4 regions of the Brevibacillus sp. HD3.3A genome follow, and region 4 is predicted to be linked to each of the others. Evidence: riboswitches for the same ligand, from Rfam matches in the RefSeq annotation. Region 4 holds a riboswitch; each other region holds the start of a gene.
The links. Region 4 has a riboswitch for S-adenosylmethionine ahead of mtnK (S-methyl-5-thioribose kinase). Riboswitches for the same ligand answer to the same signal wherever they lie in the genome.
Positions count from the first base shown of each region.

Region 1: another riboswitch for S-adenosylmethionine. It lies ahead of HP435_RS02855 (methionine ABC transporter ATP-binding protein); the one in region 4 lies ahead of mtnK (S-methyl-5-thioribose kinase).
Region 2: another riboswitch for S-adenosylmethionine. It lies ahead of metK (methionine adenosyltransferase); the one in region 4 lies ahead of mtnK (S-methyl-5-thioribose kinase).
Region 3: another riboswitch for S-adenosylmethionine. It lies ahead of HP435_RS20205 (pyridoxal phosphate-dependent aminotransferase); the one in region 4 lies ahead of mtnK (S-methyl-5-thioribose kinase).

Region 1 is NZ_CP085874.1:527,957-532,950, forward strand. It holds gene HP435_RS02830 (SDR family oxidoreductase) at 1-134, shown strand, start outside; gene HP435_RS02835 (MFS transporter) at 235-798, opposite strand; gene HP435_RS02840 (MFS transporter) at 1,055-1,648, opposite strand; gene HP435_RS02845 (LCP family protein) at 1,838-2,842, shown strand; gene HP435_RS02850 (Ger(x)C family spore germination C-terminal domain-containing protein) at 3,126-3,425, shown strand; SAM riboswitch class I at 3,531-3,650, shown strand; gene HP435_RS02855 (methionine ABC transporter ATP-binding protein) at 3,761-4,774, shown strand; gene HP435_RS02860 (methionine ABC transporter permease) at 4,775-4,994, shown strand, end outside.
Region 2 is NZ_CP085874.1:5,578,681-5,583,674, reverse strand. It holds gene HP435_RS26145 (S8 family peptidase) at 1-686, shown strand, start outside; SAM riboswitch class I at 865-965, shown strand; gene metK (methionine adenosyltransferase) at 1,098-2,309, shown strand; gene HP435_RS26135 (polysaccharide deacetylase family protein) at 2,453-3,469, shown strand; gene HP435_RS26130 (sensor histidine kinase) at 3,466-4,608, shown strand; gene HP435_RS26125 (response regulator) at 4,644-4,994, shown strand, end outside.
Region 3 is NZ_CP085874.1:4,317,092-4,322,085, forward strand. It holds gene HP435_RS20195 (IS3 family transposase) at 1-706, shown strand, start outside; gene HP435_RS20200 (hypothetical protein) at 793-1,263, opposite strand; gene HP435_RS20205 (pyridoxal phosphate-dependent aminotransferase) at 1,479-2,660, opposite strand; SAM riboswitch class I at 2,745-2,858, opposite strand; gene HP435_RS20210 (MFS transporter) at 2,955-4,235, opposite strand; gene moaC (cyclic pyranopterin monophosphate synthase MoaC) at 4,239-4,721, opposite strand; gene HP435_RS20220 (methylated-DNA--[protein]-cysteine S-methyltransferase) at 4,954-4,994, shown strand, end outside.
Region 4 is NZ_CP085874.1:5,092,001-5,096,994, forward strand. It holds gene HP435_RS23795 (ABC transporter ATP-binding protein) at 1-291, opposite strand, end outside; gene HP435_RS23800 (GNAT family N-acetyltransferase) at 389-952, opposite strand; gene mtnA (S-methyl-5-thioribose-1-phosphate isomerase) at 1,106-2,146, opposite strand; gene mtnK (S-methyl-5-thioribose kinase) at 2,143-3,372, opposite strand; SAM riboswitch class I at 3,522-3,667, opposite strand; gene HP435_RS23815 (anti-sigma factor) at 3,760-4,977, opposite strand; gene HP435_RS23820 (sigma-70 family RNA polymerase sigma factor) at 4,974-4,994, opposite strand, start outside.

The sequences.
Region 1 (4,994 bases), 1.6 Mb from region 4:
TGCAAGCGTGTTCGCCGCAAGACATGGCGGCAGCCCCATCCGCACAAGAGTGGAGCCGTGTAGCTGTGCCGTACATCATGAGCCTTTCTGCGAAGGACAACGGCAAATCGTTGACATGCCCGCCAGTGAGGTAGCCGGGTTTACGAAGAAAGCGACAATCGAGAACGGTCTGGATAGCAAACAAGCCGCCTTTTTCCAAGCTGGAAGCAGGCGGCTTGTTTATGTGTAAACGAATCAACTGGCTTTTGTCGCCGAGACTCGTTTTTCGCGCTGGACATACGCATGGAGCAAACAGAGGAAGACGGAAGCAAGCGAAACGAGGGAGGCCAAAAGCAACGTGGGCTGCACGCCACCGTGGTCGTACATATAGCCCATCGCCAGCGGGCCGAGCAAGCGCCCCACAGCAGTGATCGCCCCGACGACTCCCAGGTAAAAGGGAGCGTTTTCCCCCGTCTTTTCCGTAATGAAAGTCGGGATGGTCGGAGAGATCAGCATTTCGCCAAAAGTGGTAATGATCATGCCGGCGATAAAAGCAAAGTAGCTGCCGTGATACATGAGCATGAAGCCGAACCCGAGAGCGTATGCCACCGCGCTTGCCACCAGCTGCGCGGACAAGTTTTGCTGCAGGATGTGCTTGATCCAGGACGTGATGGGCTGACCCGCAAAAATGATGATGCCGTTGATCGTCCACAGCCAACTGAAGGCCGACAGCGGCATGCCCTGCGCCGTAATGTAAGGGGCGACACCCGTGTTCCAGACCATGTTGGAAAAGAAAATACAGGCAGCTCCCAGTGCCATGAACAAGTAAAGCTGGTAGCGCAGAAGCAGGGCAAACGTATTTTTCGCCTCGCCTTGCCGCCGGTTTTCTTTCGCCTGGTCGCCAACCAGCTTGGTGCGAGATATTTTTCATAAGGCTCTTTTCGCAAATTTTGTTGCTATTGCTGTTGTGGAAACGTGTGCTCTATAATGAAAATCAGGAAGTCTATAGGATTTCCATTTACCGTGAATGCACGCTTCGCTTGGTACTATAAATATCAAGCAACTCACGGCTTTTCTAAAAGCAACAATTTCTTAGAAAAGAGCGTTTCATAAAAAGGAAGAAGAACAGCGCAAACAACAGCGTGCTCGTACTGTTGAACAAAAAGGTCAACTGAAAGGAAAAGGTAGCGATGACCCCGGCAAGCGAAGTGCCGATCGCCATGCCGAGATTGTTGCCTACGTAGACGATGTTAAACAGCTCTCGGCGCTGCTCCTTCCAGCGAAAGCCAATAAATGCCTGGATCGCCGGAAAAGAAAGGTTGAAAGTAAAGCCCAAACAGGTCATGAGCACGAGATAGACGGGCCAGCTGCTGATGAACGGAATGGACAGCTGAATCAATCCTTGAAAAAGCAGCGCTCCCACGATGAGACGCTTGGCGCCCAAGCGGTGAAACAGGGAGCCGCCGACGAATTGCCCGGCAATGCCCGCCAAAGACTGGACCATCAAAACAAAGCCGGCTTCGGTCATGGAGCGTTGGAGAATCGTATGTACGTACAAAGTAGTCAACGGCCACATGAAAGCGCTGCCAGCAGAATTGATAAAGCTTGCAACGAGAAAAAACAGGGCTTCCTGCGGGTAACGCTGAAAAAATGCGGATGGAGAAAGCACGACAAGTCACCCCTTGGAAACGAGTATGAAGGTAGTATAAAGAATATTGCAAATTTTGTAAACGTTAAAGTATAAAAAGTTAAGCTACCCAAATAAAGGCTGCTCCACATTGTAAAGATTCGAGTATACTAAACAAGTGGTGAGATGAGTTCAAGTAGATACAGAGAATAAAAGGTGGAGTAGTTCTTTATGCGAATATGGAAACGAGTGTTGCTCCTGATGCTTGTCGTGATTGCCACGACAGCGGGTTATTACGGATACTCCTTTTATGAGTTTGCTCAAAATATCCAGGCTCCTAATGTTGTTACACCTGCCCCGCCGGATGGCGGAGCCGCAACGAAAGCGGCGGAGATACCCGAGTGGGATGGTCAAGAGCGTGTGAACATCTTGCTGATGGGTGTGGATCGCAGGGGAATGAAAAATAACGGGCTTCCCCGTTCCGACTCCATGATGCTGGTCAGTATCGACCCGGCATCCAAGCGTTACGATCTGTTCTCCATTTTGCGGGATACGTATGTGGACATTCCCGGAAATGGCAGCTCGCGTATCAACTCGGCGATTGTAGACGGCGGGCCTGAGCTGGCGATGAAGACGGTCAGCCAGTTTACCGGACTTCCTGTGGATCGCTACGTCATTACCGATTTCGAAGGCTTCAAGGCGCTGATCGACGCAGTGGGCGGCGTCGAGATCGACGTAGAGAAAAACATGTATTACCATGACCCGACAGATAAAGGCGTCTACGATATCAATCTGAAAAAAGGTGTGCAGCAGTTGGATGGCAACAAGGCGTTGCAGTACGTCCGTTTCCGCCATGACGCCACATCCGACTATACGCGCACCGAGCGTCAGCGCAAATTGCTCGCCGCTGTAGCGAGCCAGATGAAGAGCGGCACATCCCTGATCCAGTTGCCGTCCATCCTCAAACAAGTGGCGCCGTACATCCAGACGAACATCAGCTCCATGGACATGCTGAAGCTGTCCGCGCTCGGCTTGAAGCTCGATACGATGCAACCGGGCAACTATCAGCTGCCGCCGATGGGAATGTTCCGGGAATCGCACAAGGCAGGAGCCGTGCTCATTCCCGACGTAGACCAGATTCAGTCGTTCATTCAGGAAAAGCTTGAGCCGCCGACTGAAACGATGCAACAAGAGGACAACAAAACAGACGACAGTACAGACAGCACGCGAATGTAGCGTGCTGTTTTTTTGCATATTTGGGCACACTATCCATGATTTTCTACAGCACAGGCACATTGGGGTGAAGGAGATGGACCAGGAGTTCCTGCATAGATGGTGTTCGCATGGCGGATGCCAAAGTCGTGTACAGCGAGCTTATTCCGAAGCTGAGGGAAATCGATCAGGATAGACTGAATATCGACCATGTCGAAAGGCACTTGGGACTGGGGAAACGAGCAAGGGCATGCGGGACAAGGCGAAGTTGCAATCAGACAAAAAACTTTCAGGCGGGCAAATACGGGTGGCATTGTACAATGAGCACTTTGCGAAAAAAGGCATTGGCAGCATCTCCTCCCGTTACAGCAAAATGATGAAAACGATGGAGGACGCATTGGAAAAGGAAATCGAGAAAGAACTGCAAAAAGTCGTCAAAAAATTGCAGCAACTGGACGTCGATCCGGCGGGATTTGGCATCGTCTACCGTGCCCAGCAGAGGGGATTGAAAGAGATGACGAACCGCGACTGGAGAAAAATTTTCCGGCAGGCGTCTTTTCGTTTTCATGTTCAGGCAACCATTATCCGCAACGGAGTGATGGATTAAAAAAGTTTTTCCTGGGATTGCTATTGACGGGATATTTTCAAAAAGGATATAATCCGGTTTGTATCATGAAAATATGAAAAACGAACATAATATACGTGGAAATCTTTCTTATCAAGAGAGGCGGAGGGACAGGCCCGATGAAGCCCGGCAACCGGTTCATTTTTTCGAAAATGAGCGTCGCGGTGCCAATTCCTACAAGATTGGTTGGATCTTGATAGATGAGAAGGGTGGATGCGAACGTATACATGCGTTGCAGCCCCTTTTTCGTTTATGAAAAAAGGGGCTTTCTGTTTTTCACAAGGCATGTAGACAGATTTTGCTGGGAGGTGGATGCGTTGATTCAATTGCAACAACTGCATAAAAGCTATCAAGTACAAGGCAAGACGATTCCGGCATTGCTCGGGATTGACCTTTCCATAGATAAAGGGGAAATTTACGGGATCATCGGGCATTCCGGTGCGGGGAAAAGTACCCTGATTCGTTGCATCAACCTGTTGGAGCGCCCTACGTCAGGACAAGTCGTTGTCGACGGAGTGGATTTGACCAAGCTCGATGACAGCAAGCTTCAGGAAAAGCGCCGCCAGATCGGGATGATTTTCCAACACTTTAACCTGTTGTCTTCCGCGACCGTAGGCGAGAATGTCGCTTTCCCGCTCAAGCTCGCCAATCGCTCGAAGGCTGAAATCCAGAAAAAAGTGGACGAGCTGCTCAAACTGGTCGGGCTGGAAGCGCATCGGGACAAGTACCCGTCGCAATTGTCCGGCGGTCAGAAGCAGCGCGTAGGCATCGCCCGAGCGCTGGCCAATGATCCGAAAGTGTTGCTGTGCGACGAAGCGACTTCCGCCCTCGATCCGCAGACGACGAACTCGATTCTCGCGCTCTTGCTCGATATCAACCGCAAACTGGGATTGACCATCGTGCTGATCACGCACGAAATGCACGTGATCCGTTCCATCTGCGACCGCGTAGGCGTCATCGATGGCGGAAAAATTGTCGAGTCGGGCGAGGTTCTGGATGTGTTTCTCAAGCCGCAGCATCCGACGACACAGGAATTTGTCGAGCAGGTGGCCGATTCCAGCGAGCTGCGGGAAGCAGTCGCGCACGAAAAGGCGGCAGGAAACCGCACGATTGCCCGCGTCACATTCCTGGGGGAAAAGACGTACCAGCCGATCTTGTTCCAGACGATGCAAGAAACAGGCACGGTGTTCAGCATCTTGCAAGGAACGATTTCCCGCATGAAGGATACGCCGTACGGCCAACTGGTCGTCGAGCTGGAAGGCGATGTCCGTCAAAACGAAAAAACCATCGAGACGTTGCGTCAGCGTGGCTTGGAAGTAGAGGTGATATAGATGGACTGGACTTTGGAAAATGTGGATTGGTCGGAGATCGCCGAGGGAACAATAGATACGCTGACGATGCTTGGCTTCTCGACACTGTTTACCATCCTGATTGGTTTGCCGCTGGGGATTATTTTGTTCCTGACTTCTCGCGGACAGCTTTTGCAAAACCAGGTGTTTTATGCGATTGCCTCATTCGTTGTCAATATACTGCGTTCTGTACCGTTTATCA
Region 2 (4,994 bases), 490 kb from region 4:
CAACCGAAGTGGCAGAGCGGTCAGACCAAGGCAGTGAAATTTTCGGCATACGGCTGCCTAAAGGGAAGTATTTCGTGCGCATGAGCAGCATCGTGCCTTTCAAGTACGATTCCTACAAATTGACGCTCAGCCCGCAGCCGCTCATTTCCGGCTATCGGGATATTTCTAACCACTGGGCGCGTGCGCAAATCGCCAAGCTCAGCGACAAAGGCATCATCAAAGGCTTCGACGACGCAACATTCAAGCCGGATCAGGCAGTGACCCGCGCCCAATTTGCGACCATGCTCGTTTCGACGATGCGTGTCACCGGCTCGAAAGTAGCCAGTATGTACACGGGCAAGGACGTCTTTTCCGATTTGCCAAAAAAGCACTGGGCGTACAACACCCTTGGGGTAGCTTATCAGCTCGGAGTCTTGAAGGGGTATCCAAACAGTCAACTCAAGCCTGATCAGGCGGTAACGCGGGCCGAGATGGCCTCCATGATCGCCAGGGCGAAAGGGGTAGCTGTGAATAGCCGCAGCGTGTCCTCTTATCGCGATGTTCCGGTCAACTATTGGGCATCGCCGGCGATCGAGGCGTTGACGCAAAAAAAGTGGCTGAACGGATATGGCAAGACCTTCAAGCCTCAGGGAACCGCTACGCGGGCCGAGGTTGTTGTATTGATCGCCAAATCGTACCAAGTATAAAGAGGCTTGACCAGCTTGTGCAAAAGGCGCTGTCCATGCGCTACAGTCATCATCGCTCGCTTCCCGCAGGCGATTTCATCAACGTTTTGTACAGGCTGGCCTGCTTCGAACCGGAGTTGTGGGAAAAGTCTATTGACACCACCCCGAAAAACAATTATTCTATAATCCGTAATGGATACTCTTATCCAGAGCAGGCGGAGGGACTGGCCCTATGAAGCCCGGCAACCGACTAGAGCGGTGCTAACCAGCAGGACGGAAATCTGTTCTGGCCGATAAGAGGATGAAGGAAGCTAAAAGCGCTCAAACCTTTTCCTCCGAAAGATGGAAAAGGTTTTTTATTTGCGTTTACGTCGATAAAATCCTGACTCGGCTACCAAACTATTTGTATGAGGTCAAAGGAGGTATTTTCTCATGGCTTTGCAAAAAGGTCGTCGTCTGTTCACATCTGAGTCTGTAACCGAAGGACATCCGGATAAAATTTGTGACCAAATTTCCGACTCTATCCTGGACGCCATCCTGTCCAAAGATCCAAACGCTCGCGTAGCGTGCGAAACTTCTGTAACGACAGGTCTGGTTCTCGTAGCGGGTGAGATCACAACCAACACTTATGTAGACATTCAAAAGCTGGTTCGCGAAACCATTCGTGAAATCGGCTATGATCGCGCTAAGTTCGGCTTTGACGCTGACACTTGCGGTGTTATCACAGCAATCGGCGAGCAATCCGCTGACATTGCACTGGGTGTAGACCAAGCACTGGAAGCGCGCGAAGGCAAAATGACTGACGCTGAGATCGAAGCGATTGGTGCAGGTGACCAAGGTCTGATGTTCGGCTTTGCTTGCAACGAAACACCTGAGTTGATGCCATTGCCGATCAGCATGTCCCACCAACTGGCTCGTCGTTTGACCGAAGTTCGCAAAAACGGCACACTCGCTTACCTGCGTCCTGACGGTAAAACACAAGTAACGGTTGAGTACGATGGAGACAAGCCTGTTCGCATCGACACGATCGTTATCTCTACTCAACACGCTCCTGAAACAACTTTGGAGCAAATCAAACAAGACCTGGTTGAGCATGTAATCAAACCAGTAGTTCCAGCTGAACTTCTGGATGCTGAAACCAAATACTTCATCAACCCAACTGGCCGTTTCGTTATCGGCGGACCACAAGGGGATGCTGGCTTGACTGGCCGCAAAATCATCGTAGACACTTACGGCGGATACGCTCGTCACGGCGGCGGCGCGTTCTCCGGTAAAGATCCGACAAAAGTAGACCGCTCCGGTGCTTATGCTGCTCGCTATGTTGCGAAAAACATCGTGGCAGCTGGCTTGGCTGACAAGTGCGAAGTACAAGTAGCGTATGCGATTGGTGTAGCACAACCAGTATCCATCGCAGTTGATACTTTTGGTACAGGAACTGTTTCCGAAGAAGATCTCGTGAAACTCGTTCGCAAACATTTCGACCTGCGTCCAGCTGGTATCATCAAACAGCTCGACCTGCGTCGTCCTATCTACAAACAAACAGCGGCTTACGGCCACTTCGGACGCAATGACCTGAATGTTCCTTGGGAGCAAACAGACAAAGCAGAAGTCCTGAAGCAAGAGGCTGCTCAACTGGCAAAATAAGCACGGCAAAGAAAGAGCCTGGTAAAAGCTACTGGGCTCTTTTTGTTATGGGAAGAAATTTCCAATTATTGGTGAATCCTGATCAAAGGGAAAATGTAGGACTGTGTCGAATCTCCTAGTGAGGAAGTGAAGGAGGGGTTTCTTTGCCGAACAAAAGGCTCTTCCTGACAGTGTTTATCAGTTGTTTACTGTTGGTTGTGACGATATTGGGGCTTGGTGATTTGTACCAGTCAAAAAAGAATGCGCAAAAAGTGCAACCTTTTCCCCAAGTCGATACGTCTATAAGCATAAGCGAGACGGAAAACGCTGAGCCAAACGTCACGCGAAACGAAAAAGCAACGGTAAAGCCGCAAAAGTGGTATAACAATCAAGTCGTCGTCCTGACGTATCATCATGTGACAGATGCTGCAGGCCAACGTTACGTGATTGCGCCCGAACAATTCGCAGAACATATGGCATTTTTGCACGAAAATGACCTGCATCCCATTACGCTGGATGAGTTTTTGCGCTTTGTCGATACCGGGAGCTTGCCGACAGAAAATGCTGTCCTGATTACGTTTGATGATGGCTACGAAAGTTATTATACGAAGGCTTTTCCGATATTGCGTACATACGGCTACCCGTCAGTGAACTTCGTGATTGCAGGACGCTTGCGAGATGTAGCCGAACGAAAACGGGAGAACATGACGACGCCACTCACGCGTCAACAAGTCATGGAAATGCTTCACTCTGGCTTGGCTGATATTGGTTCTCATACCTACAGCCTGCATGAAGAGGAAGCGCGGAATGAATGGGGAGAGATGGGACCAGAGACTGCTCCCGTCTACTTGCAGGATGTAAAGCGATTAGAAAATGAAAAGGAATACAGGGATCGGCTCTATGTTGATTTCAGTATGTCTCGCGCAGGTTTGCACGGTTGGATGAGCAAGGACATTAAGGCGATTTCACTGCCTTTTGGCTACACGAATCCGATCGTTTTGGAAACAGCCCGACAAGCAGGGTATGAGTATGTGTTTACTTCTACGCCCGGTTTCGCCAAACGAGGGGTAGATCCTTTTGCCATCCCACGCAATGATGTGGGTCTGCGAGACGTAGATGAGGTCAAACTCCAACAGCTGTTCACGAAAGCGAAAAAAGAGTTCGAAGGAGAGCAATCATGAACAAAGCGATCGACATCAGCGTGCTGGATGGGGTGATCAAGAGAACCATTGAAACAGTAGAAACAAGTAAAACGCAAATTTTTGATATAGCCGAAGATGCAAGACAACAAGGCAACTCGCTAAAGTTTGATTTGCATGAGCTGAGGCAAGAAATTTCCAAAGTAATCCAAAAGGTCGATGCGTTGGAATTGGCCTATCGAAAGTCGCGCAACAGGCTTGTGCAGGTCAGCCGCAACTTTCACATGTACACGGAGGATGACATCCGTATCGCCTATGAAGAGGCAAGCCGCATCCAGGTGGAGCTTTCCATCTATCGCGAGCGGGAAAACAACTTGAAGCGCCGGCGCAATGATCTGGAGCGGCAATTGCGTACATTGGAAGAAACGATTGTACGCGCCGAGAAGCTTGTATCCCAGATGGGCGTGGTGCTTGGCTACCTGACTGGCGACCTGAGCAAGATCGGGGAAGCGCTGGAATCGGCCAAGCAGCATCAACTGATGGGGTTGAAGATCATTCAGGCGCAGGAAGAAGAGCGCAAACGTGTCGCGCGCGAGATTCACGACGGTCCGGCTCAATCGATGGCAAACGTCGTCTTGCGCTCCGAAATCGTCGAGCGCATGTTGAAAAACGAACGTATTCTGGAAGCGCAAATGGAGCTTCACGAGCTGAAAGAAATGGTTCGGTTAAGTTTGGCTGATGTAAGACGGATCATTTTTGACCTTCGTCCGATGGCTTTGGACGACCTCGGCTTGGTTCCCACTTTGCAAAAATACATTCAGACGTGCGAAGAACGTATCCGGGCTTCGATTGATCTGGTAGTATTTGGTGTGGAGCCACCGCTGCGCAGTTCCGTCAAGGCTGCAATCTTCCGGCTTGTTCAGGAGTGCCTGAACAACGTGGAGAAGCATGCAGGAGCTTCTTCGGTACAAGTGAAGCTTGAGTTTCTTCAGGAGTCGCTGAGTCTCGTCGTCAAAGACGATGGCGTTGGATTCGATCTGGAGAAGCGCATGGCAAACGGAAATTCCTTTGGACTGTTGGGAATGCGCGAGCGTGTGCAGCTGCTGGAAGGCAATGTGGACCTGCAATCAGCTCCGGGTGAGGGAACAAAGGTTATTTTCCAAATACCGTTAAAAATATGAACCGATACAGAATTATGTACACAGGGGGATGAAACATGGATAAAAGACAGCAAGAGCTCCGCATCGTGATTGTGGACGACCACCAATTGTTCCGTGAAGGAGTCAAGCGCATTTTGGAAATGGAAGATGACTTCAAGGTCGTCGGAGAAGGAGCGGACGGCGGAGAGGCTGCTTTGCTCGCCGAAGAGCACAAGCCGGATGTTTTGTTGATGGATATCAATATGCCAAACATCAATGGCGTCTCTGCTGCGGAAAATGTAATTTCTGTGAGTCCCTCTACGCGAGTGATCATGCTTTCTATTCACGATGATGAAGGATACGTTTACCGCACGTTGCGTTCCGGTGCATCGGGCTATTTGCTCAAAGAAATGGGCACCAGCGATCTG
Region 3 (4,994 bases), 770 kb from region 4:
GCTGATTTTGCATTGTCATCAAGGGGTCAATGGAATATACGGATATCCTCGAATTAAGATGTGGCTATACCGGGTCCATGGCATTCGAATTAATCATAAGCGTGTGTACCGACTGATGAAAGAGTTGGGGATCCAATCACGTATTCGCAGGAAACGAAAGTATTATGGACGCAAAGAGCCAATCGTGATAACAGAAAACAAGTTGAACCGTGAGTTTGCTGCGTCACGACCTACTGAAAAATGGGCTACAGATATTACCTATATCATTTTTAACGGGAGACGGCTGTATCTGTCTGTCATTTACGACCTTTTCAATAATGAGGTAATTGCCTATAAAGTCAGCAAACAGAATGATTTATCCCTCGTCTTAGATACTGTGAAGGCAGCGACACAAAAAAGAGACGTGAATGGCGTCCTGCTACATAGCGATCAGGGAAGCCAGTACACGTCCAGAGCATATCAGAATCTATTACAAGCGTATAACATAACTCCAAGTATGTCGAGAAAAGGAAACTGCCTGGACAACGCTTGTATCGAAAGCTTTTTCAGCCACCTCAAAACAGAATGTATATATTTGGATTCCTTCGGAACCGAAGAAGAGGTGAATAAAGCAATCGAACGTTACATTCATTTTTACAATCACGAACGGATTCAAGCTCGTTTACGCAGTCTCAGCCCAGTTCAATACCGAGCTGAGGCTGCGTAAAGCAAGGGCTTGTTTTGAACTGTCCACTTGACGGGGATAAGACCAGTAAAAGGGAAAGGGGCGATTATGTAAATCAAATAGCTATTCTACGCGATGCGAACAACACGAGCCTTTTCTGCTTGCGGCAAGAAAGACAAGTCTACGTGTCCGCGTGCTTCATCCAGTCCGATGTCCTCTGCCAAAAGCAGCGCTTCTTCCTGGAAAGTCGGCGTACAGCTTCCTTCGTTCAGCTCACAGAGACGCTTCAAACGCTTCAAGCGATCCGCGCATTTCTCTGCACGCATGCATTCATTGGTCAGCTCACATACATTTACATGGCGCGCATCTGCGATCATGCTGATATCATCTACGTGCACAATCAGCCGCTTGCCTTCTTCTGTGACGAATCCGATCGAGCAAAAATGCGCACCTGACATTTCCAAACGAGTGAGAACCGCATTGGCAAAAATCTCTCCCGTGCGCAGTCGAACCTGAGCTGCTTCAATGGCTCCACCGATCTTCCGCTCGTTGGCGATCACCGTATACATGTCCGTGTAACCGTTAATCTGATAGCGCATAGTACCCTCCCGCTCTTGCTGAGATCAATTATCATTACCATCCTATAATGAAAATCATTATCTGTCAACGGTGAGAATGATTTTTATTCGCCTTGCCTGTCTTGGTTTCCAAAACGCATGGCCCTTACATTTTACCCAGAAAATCTCCTGCTATCCCCTGATTTCCAAACAAAAACCGCACTTTCTCATGCAGGAAAGTGCGGTCCGTTCTCATCCTATTTGGTATTGGCAAACAGTCCTAATTTCTCAATGCGCTGTACCGCTTCGGCCAGACGTTCTTCACTCGACAACAGCGCGGCGCGAACGTATCCTTCCCCGGTAGGGCCGAAGCCGTCACCGGGAGCAACGACGACATGCGCTTTTTCCAAGAGCAAATCGGAAAACTCGATGGAAGTGAATCCGGCTGGAACCGGGAGCCAGGCAAAAAACGAGCCTTGGGACGGCGGCGCTTGCCAGCCGATGCGGTGCAGATTGGAGAACAAGGCGTTTCGTCTGCTTTCGTAAACAGCCACCAAATCCCGAACGCATTGCTGCGATTCGGTCATCGCGGTTACCGCGGCCATTTGCACAGCACCGAACAGGCTGACGAAATAATGATCCTGAATCAAATTGATCAGTCTCACCAGCTCGCGGTTGCCGACCATCGCCCCTACGCGCCAGCCAGCCATGTTGTACGTTTTGGACAAAGTGTAAAACTCGACACCGACCTCTTTTGCCCCTGGCACCTGCATGAAGCTGACCGGCTTTTTGCCGTCGTAGCTGATCGCGCCGTAGGCAAAGTCGTGGCAGACGACGATCTCATGCTTGCGGGCAAATTGAATCGTTTCCTCGTAAAATTCAAACGGCGCGTTCACCGCTGTCGGGTTATTCGGATAGTTCAAAAACATCAGCTTGGCCCGATCCAAATCGGCTTGCGGAATTTTGCTGTAGTCCGGCAAAAACTGATTTTCTGCTGTCAGCGGCATCATCGACATCCGACCATTGACGACCGCCACACCCGACCAGTAATCCGGATAGCCCGGGTCCGGTACGAGCGCGACGTCGCCTGCGTTCATCAGCACCTGGCAAATTTCCACCAGTCCTGTTTTGCTGCCGAACAAAACCGCTACTTCTTCTTCCGGATCAAGGTCTACGTCAAATTGTTGTTTGTACCAGTGCGCAACAGCCTGCTTCAGTTCCAGTCGGCCGGAAAAAGGCGGGTACTTGTGGTGAAGCGGGTTGGCTGTATGTGCTTGCAGCGCTTCTACGATGTGGGGAGGAGTCGGCAAGTCCGGGTTTCCCTGCCCCAGGTTGATCACATCGTGCCCGTTGGCGATGACTTTATTTACTTTCGCTACCAGCGTCGCGAAAAATTGGGTTGGCAGCCGGTCAATCATGTCGGAAGGTTGGATACGCATTTCTCTTCAGTTCCTTTCTTTTCGCCCATACAGCAAAAACCCCCTTTTTCCGTACAGAAAAAGGGGGAGATCAGCTTGGTCACGTCCTTATCTGTCAGGAATACTCCTGCTGGAATTGGCACAGCATCTGCATCGCTACACGCGCAGATCCGCTGCCGGGCTTCATAGGGCCAGTCCCTCCGCCTCTCTTCATAAGTAAATCACACGGAATATACTGTTTTTAATCTTCTTCATACTACATTGCCTGCTCTCGGCGTGTCAAGATGCTTCCCCGCAGGCGCTCGCCTTTTTTCGCTACATCTTTTCTGCGGTTGGCACAGCCACCTTTTGACGGCGATTCAAAAACGTTGTGTGGAAGGCGAAAAACGCCACGGACAAGAGCGCAAGCCCTGCCATGATGTACAAAAGCCCTTGCGCCTGAAAGTGCTGGAAAATGATCGCGCCGAGCAACGGTCCGAGCATCCGCCCTGCCGAGCCTGTTCCCGCGATCAGCCCTTGAATAAAGCCTTCCCGTCCTGCTGGCGTAATTTGTGCGGCTACGGCAGGAACGGCTGGCCAGACGAGCATTTCGCCCAACGTCATGATAAACATCGCGGCGACGAAGCCCGCATAGGAGGTCGACTGCGACAAAATCAGCATCGACAAGGCAAAGACGTAGGAGCCGAGCAGCATTTGCGCTTTCAGCGTGCGAGCAAAGCGGCGAATGACCCAGGCGATCAGCGGTTGACCAAACAGGATCAAGCCGCCATTCAGCGTCCACAGCAAGCTGTACTGGCGCAAGGAGATGCCCAAAGATTGCATGTAAGTCGACAACACCGTCGTCCATTGCACGTACACAATCCAGCTGATCAGCAAGCCGCTGCACAAAAACAGCAAGGCTCCCCAAACCACTTTTCGCGTTGGCTGAAGCTCTCCTGCGCCATGTGCGCCAAGCTGTCCGTCAGCATCGGTCTTGCTCGTGTCCGACTCGCCCGCTGGCGAAGCAGGCAGTGGCCGATTCTCCGCCGCTTTCAGATGGCGCGGCAAAAAGATCACGAAGATGGCGAGAACGATCATTTGCGTGAGTGCGTTCCCGAAAAAGGTCCAGGAAAACGATACGCTCGCCAAAAGTCCGCCCAGCGCCGAGCCTGCCGCCACTCCCGCATTCAACGCGACGTAAATCATGTTGATTCCTTTGCGCCCGCCTTCCGGCCACAAAACGACCGCCAGCGCGTTCATGACAGGAGACAGCGTTCCGTAGAACAGCCCGTTTAACAGCAGCAGGATCGTATACACGGTAAAATCGTGCGTAAGTCCAAGACCGATTGTAATCAAAATAATGCCGACAGAGCCGATTATGATCGTCCGCATTCTTCCCCAGCGGTCAAACAGCATGCCACCCGTGATGCTTCCGATCAAAAACGCGCCCTGGTTCAATAACAGCAAAAAACCCGCTACAGGCAGCGGCTTCCCCAAGTAATCGTGAATGTAAATCGTGACGAGCGGCCATATACATGCCATACCCGTAGAAAAAATGATGGCAGCAACCGCCAGAAGACGAATGCTGCTCGGATAGGATTCCCATTTCTGTCTCATAATCTAGTTCTCTCCCCGACGAAAATCGCCGTTCTTTCCGCCTGATTTGCTCAACAGACAGGTCGGCCCGATGACCATGCCTTTGTCCATCGCCTTGCACATGTCGTACACCGTAAGAGCAGCAACGCTTACCGCTGTCAAAGCTTCCATCTCGACGCCTGTTTTTCCGGTCGTCCGCACGCTTGCTTCCAGGCCCAGCGTCGTCTCGTTTTCAAACGTGAAGCGAATATCAATCCCGGTCAAGGAAAGCGGATGGCACATCGGAATGATGTCCCACGTCTTTTTCGCAGCCATGACTCCCGCTACTTGCGCGACTGCCAGCACATCCCCCTTCTCTACCCGCCCTTCGCGAATACGCTGAAGCGTCTCGGGCTTCATGACGATTTTGCTTTCCGCTACGGCCTCCCGCTTGGTGATGTCTTTTTCCGAAACATCCACCATGCGCGCACGGTTTTGTTCATTAAAATGCGTCAGTTGATCACTCATGTTCCTGTTCGTCCTCCATTTGTACGATCCCGTAACCCGCTTGCAACTTTGCTTCTTCTACCTTACTCCCGCCGCTTGCGAAAATCAATGGGAACACCGCGAGATTTGTCTTTGGCAAATCATGTCGCATCGCTTTCACTATCTTGCTGATTTATTGCCGAAAACGTACGGAATCGCGAAAACAAAGGTATACTGTGCGTACATTGGCAACTGTTAAGGAGGCGCAAACAAAATGAACAAAAATCAGCACATATACTGGGCAAAAGTAGAGCA
Region 4 (4,994 bases):
GAAAAGCCGCTCTCGCAAAGTTCGCTCCAAAATCAACGCGCCGCCGTTCAGCAAATACCTCCAGGCAAAGCGCATCGCGTACAGCCCGACCCCAAGCGCGAGCAAAATCGTGACTGTCCGCGTCAAGTCTTGGGCAGTCAAAGAGCTGTTGCGCATCGCGTCGACAGTCTCGCCGATCAGCCGCGGCGGCCAGAGCATCAAAATGTCGATGAAAAACAAAAAGGCTATGCCGATCGTGTACCGCTTCCAGTGGGCACGAAAAAACCAGGATAGCTCCTTGAGTGTCTTCAAGCTAATCACCTCTTTTTATCGAGCAAAAAAGGGCGTGCGAATCGCGCAGCCCCTTTTTGCTTCCTTCATCGTAATTGACTGAATTTTCTTTGTCAATCTACCTTTTTTGTCTGGCTCTTTCCTGCCATTCTTCCTTCAACATGCTGTACACGGCATGGTCGACAAAATGGTCATACAAAAACTCATTGCGCCGCAGGATTCCCTCCAGTTGAAAGCCGAGTCTCTCGGGGATCGCTCTGCTTTTCGAATTGCCTGTCGCCGCCTGAATCGTGATTTTCTCCAAGTTCCATGAACCGAAAACAAGGTGATCCATATACGCCGCCACTGCTTTGGTCATCAGCCCCTTGCCCTGAAAGCCGGCGCCAAGCCAATAGCCCAGTGATGTCTTCTTGTTGATCCAGTCCAGATTGTGCACACCGAGAGTCCCGGCCATCCGACCGTTATACCAGATTCCGTAGTGAATCCCTTGATTGTCGTCATACTGTTGAATCGTTCTTTGGATGAAATAGCTCGTGTCATCCTCGCACTTCGTGTAATTCAGCCAAGGCAGCCACTCTTTGAGGTAGGATCGGTTCGTATCGGTGAGCCAAAACATTTCGCTGGCATCCGACAACTCCAACTGTTTGAGAAATGCTTCTTCGGAAATCGGGATCGTTCTCATGATAACCGCTCCTCCTTCTCATTCGCTTTCAACGGGCAAGCAACTTCTTACGCTCGATTATGCGGCTGGTTCCATAATTTAGCAAGAATCAGACGATCTATTCCTGAAAAAAAGCGCCCGCCATAAAAAGGCAGACGCTCCTGATACGACGGACTATTGTTTGCTTTTCGCGATCTCTTCCGGCTTGAAAATGCCCGTCTCTGTCACAATCGCGGTAATGTACTGGGCAGGCGTCACGTCAAACGCCGGATTGTACACCTTGATATCATCCGGTGCTACCTGTTTGCCCAAGCCGTGTGTGATCTCTTCTGCCGGACGTTCCTCGATCGGAATTTCCGCACCTGTCGCCGTCGCCAGATCGACAGAGGACAGCGGCGCCGCTACATAGAAAGGAATGCCATGCGCTTTTGCCAAAACGGCTACTCCATACGTGCCGATTTTGTTGGCGACGTCGCCGTTGGCCGCTACACGGTCTGTTCCCACGACAACGGCCTGCACTTTGCCTTGCGACATGACCATAGCTGCCATGTTGTCGCAAATCAAGGTGACATCAATCCCAGCCTGCTGCAATTCATAGGCGGTCAGGCGAGCGCCTTGCAATACGGGGCGCGTCTCGTCGGCGTATACTTTCAAATCCCACCCGCGTTCTTTTGCCAAATAGAAAGGAGCGGTAGCCGTACCGTATGCAGCAGTAGCCAGCGCACCCGGATTACAGTGTGTAAGCACGCCCATGCCGTCTTGCAACAGCGTCAGCAAATGTTCGCCGATCGTGCGACATACTTCTGCGTCTTCTTTTTGAATCGCCAGTGCTTCGTCGAGCACAGCTTTTTTCAGCTCGTCAACGGGCAAGGCGGAGTTTTGTTGCACGCGTGCTTTGATCCGGTCAAGCGCCCAGAACAGATTCACAGCAGTTGGCCGGGACGTTCCCAAATAGTCTGCCTGGCTGTTCAGCTCTTGCCAAAACTGTTCATACGTTTGCGCTTCGCTGCCGCGGATTCCCAAATACAGTCCGTAGGCGGCGGCCATGCCGATTGCCGGTGCTCCGCGCACTTCCAGGCGGCGAATCGAGCCCCATACTTGTTCGGCGGTCGTCAGCTGCAAATAAATCGTTTCTACTGGCAAACGCGTCTGATCAAGCAAGACGAGTACGTCGTCTTCCCACTTGACTGGCGTTGTTTGTGTACTGGTTGTCATACTGTCGTTGCCTCCTGATAGTAGCGTGCGGTTACGTTGCGGACGATGTCCGTGATGTCTGTCGATTCCTCAATGTCGTTGCGTCCGAGAATCAGCGCTTCCCCGATCGCCAGCGCCAGTCGTTCTGCTTCGGCGCGTTTTTCGGCGTCTGCGATGGCATTCAGATCAGCCACTCCTGCCAGGCCGATCACACGGCGCAAAATTTTGCATCCGGCATAGCCTGCCGTATCCTGAATCAGTCGTTTCACGTAGCTTTGCCACAAGCCCTCGACATGAGCGCTGCGTTCTTTAGCCTGCTTGTGCCAGAGCTGGACAAACTGGGAAACAAATTCGTTCCAGACATCTTCAACCGTTTCCAGTAAGTATTCGCGGTAGGAGTCGCGTTCTCCTTGGTCATTTTGCAAGCCGTGCTGACCGGCGTAGTTGAGCAGCAGGTTGGCGATAACGGCACCGATGTCAAAACCGATCGGCCCGTAGTAGGCAAATTCGGGGTCGATCGCTTTCAGGCTGCTCTCGGTGATGAAGATGCTGCCTGTGTGCAAATCGCCGTGCAAAAGTGCTTCTGCGCGAGTCAGGAAATCGAATTTCAGCTTGGCGATTTCCAGCTTGAGCGGCTTGTTGTTCCAGATGGCCTCTACTTCTTTGCGGATCAGCGGGTTAAAGTCGTTGGTCGGCGCATTTTCATACGGGTCGGTAAAGACGAGATCTTCTGTGATTTTGCATAATTCCGGATTTATGAATGTTCCGACTAGCGCTTTTTTGTCGTACGGATGCGCCCCCAAATCGGATGTGTAGAACAAGGTTTGCGCGAGAAAACGTCCGATCTGCTTCGGAAAAAGCGGGTAGCGCTTGCCCTCAATCAAGCCTTTGCGCATGATGACGTGGTCGCCTACGTTCTCCATCACCGTCAGCGCCAGCTCCTGATCGAAGTGGTATACTTCCGGCACCAGGTCAGGCACGTATTTGTGCTGGATGCGGAGCGCTTCACTCTCGATGCGGGCACGGTCAATCGTCAGCGGCCATGATTCTCCCACGACTCTCGCAAACGGCAACGCTTGCTTCACGATGACTTTTTTTCCGGTAGCCGGCTCCTGGATATCGAACACGAGGTTCAGATTCCCGTCACCGATTTCGCGGCTGGTCAGCTCTGCTCCTTCTGTAAACAGACCCGGCAAGCCTTTTACGTACTCTACTGCTTCCTGCTCAGTCAATGCGCGGTATGCCATGATTGATTACTCCCCTCACAAATCGTTTTTTTCTCTATCTCGAACGGAATGACAAAATGGTCAGGAATCCGTGTCCAAACGCACAAAAAAGACCTCTTTCCCGAAGAAAAGAGGTCGCTGTCGCCACGTATAATAAACGTGTCATGTCCCCCTTATCTTCCAGACCACTTTTGTTTCTGCAGGAATTAGCACCGTGCACGTCGCTTTTTGTTTCAGCCGCTGCTCGCGTTGAAATAGCGTCGTGTCGGTTGCCGGGTATCATCGGGCCAGTCCCTCCACCTTCTCTGGATAAGGTATCCAAACGTATGCGGTTTTGATTTAGTTTGAATCATACAACCTGCCGTTCCACGATGTCAACACCCTTTTTTCGCAAACCGCGCTTCTCTCCTACCAGACGTGCTGAGTGCCGGAAGCAGCCGGGCGATCCCAGTTCCACCAGTCAATTTGGCCGACAAAGGCAGCGGTAATCGACTTCTCATCCTTGAGTTTGAGCAGTTCCTTCGTCGGTCCGGTCAGGACTGCTCCGTAGAGGCGAACGCCTTTTTCCTGCAAGTAGCGATAGCGCTCCTCGACTTGCGGATCGCTTCGCGAGACCAAATATTGTCCCATGTCGCGCGCGAGGCTTTTTTGCTCGACAAGGTAGGCCATTTCCCCCAAAAAGGCTGCCATCCGTCGGCTTCCTTCTCCGTTGACCTGAATCGGAGCCGCTCCGTAATTCAGCTCGTGCTCCGCAAATCCCCATGCTTCTCCCGGCCCCAAGAGCAGGTAGCCGTCTTTTTGGTCTTCGTGCCTGGCTTCCACTCCGGTGTCCACTGCCAACCAGACCGTATCCTGGTTGGCGGAGCTGATGTAGCGGGAGATTCGCTCATAATACTGCTCGTACGTCAAAAAATCAGCAAAAGAGACAGCCAACTGGGCAACGGTTCCTTCGGGGAGCTTCTCCAAAGTCGTCCAGGCTGGCGTGCGCCAATGCGCCAGTTCGTCTGCGTCCGGTTTTTGCCCGCTTTGAAGCGGATAGCGGAAAAACAGCTTTTGCTCCCTCACTCCGTTGGTCCATTGCGGCTTGGCGTTGACGTTCCACAACACGTTGGTGCTTTCAAAGCGGCCTGCGTTTTTGATGTCCGCCCCTACTCGCTCGCGAAGCTCCATCTGGATGCTGCCGTACAGCAGTCCCACCTGCGCGCCGCTGCTGCCCACGCTGACACCCGGCTGCGTAAAATTGACCATGTCCTTCGCTACCCGGTGCAGATCATCGTGCATCGACGACCCTACCCATCCGTTGACGCCCAGAAATACCACGCCAATTACAAACGGGATGGCAAAAGCGTACACGGAACTGAGCAAGCGATTTTTCCATTTTCCCCGCCGGACAATCGCCCTCTGCTTCGCTTCGGAAAGCTGGCTGTGCCCGCCCTCGTCCAGCGCGTCGAGTTCCCGTGGTTGCTGCTCTCCTTCTTCGCCCAGCAAAAGCCGCTCCAGCCGCTCTGCGCATGCCTCATCGGCTGCCAGCTCCTCGCCAAGCCGCTTTGCTTCTTCCCCTGTCAGTTCCCCTCTCAAATAAGCGAGCAGCTTTTGCTCGCGATCATGACCGTTTTGGTGCGTCATGGCCCTTCCTCCTTCCA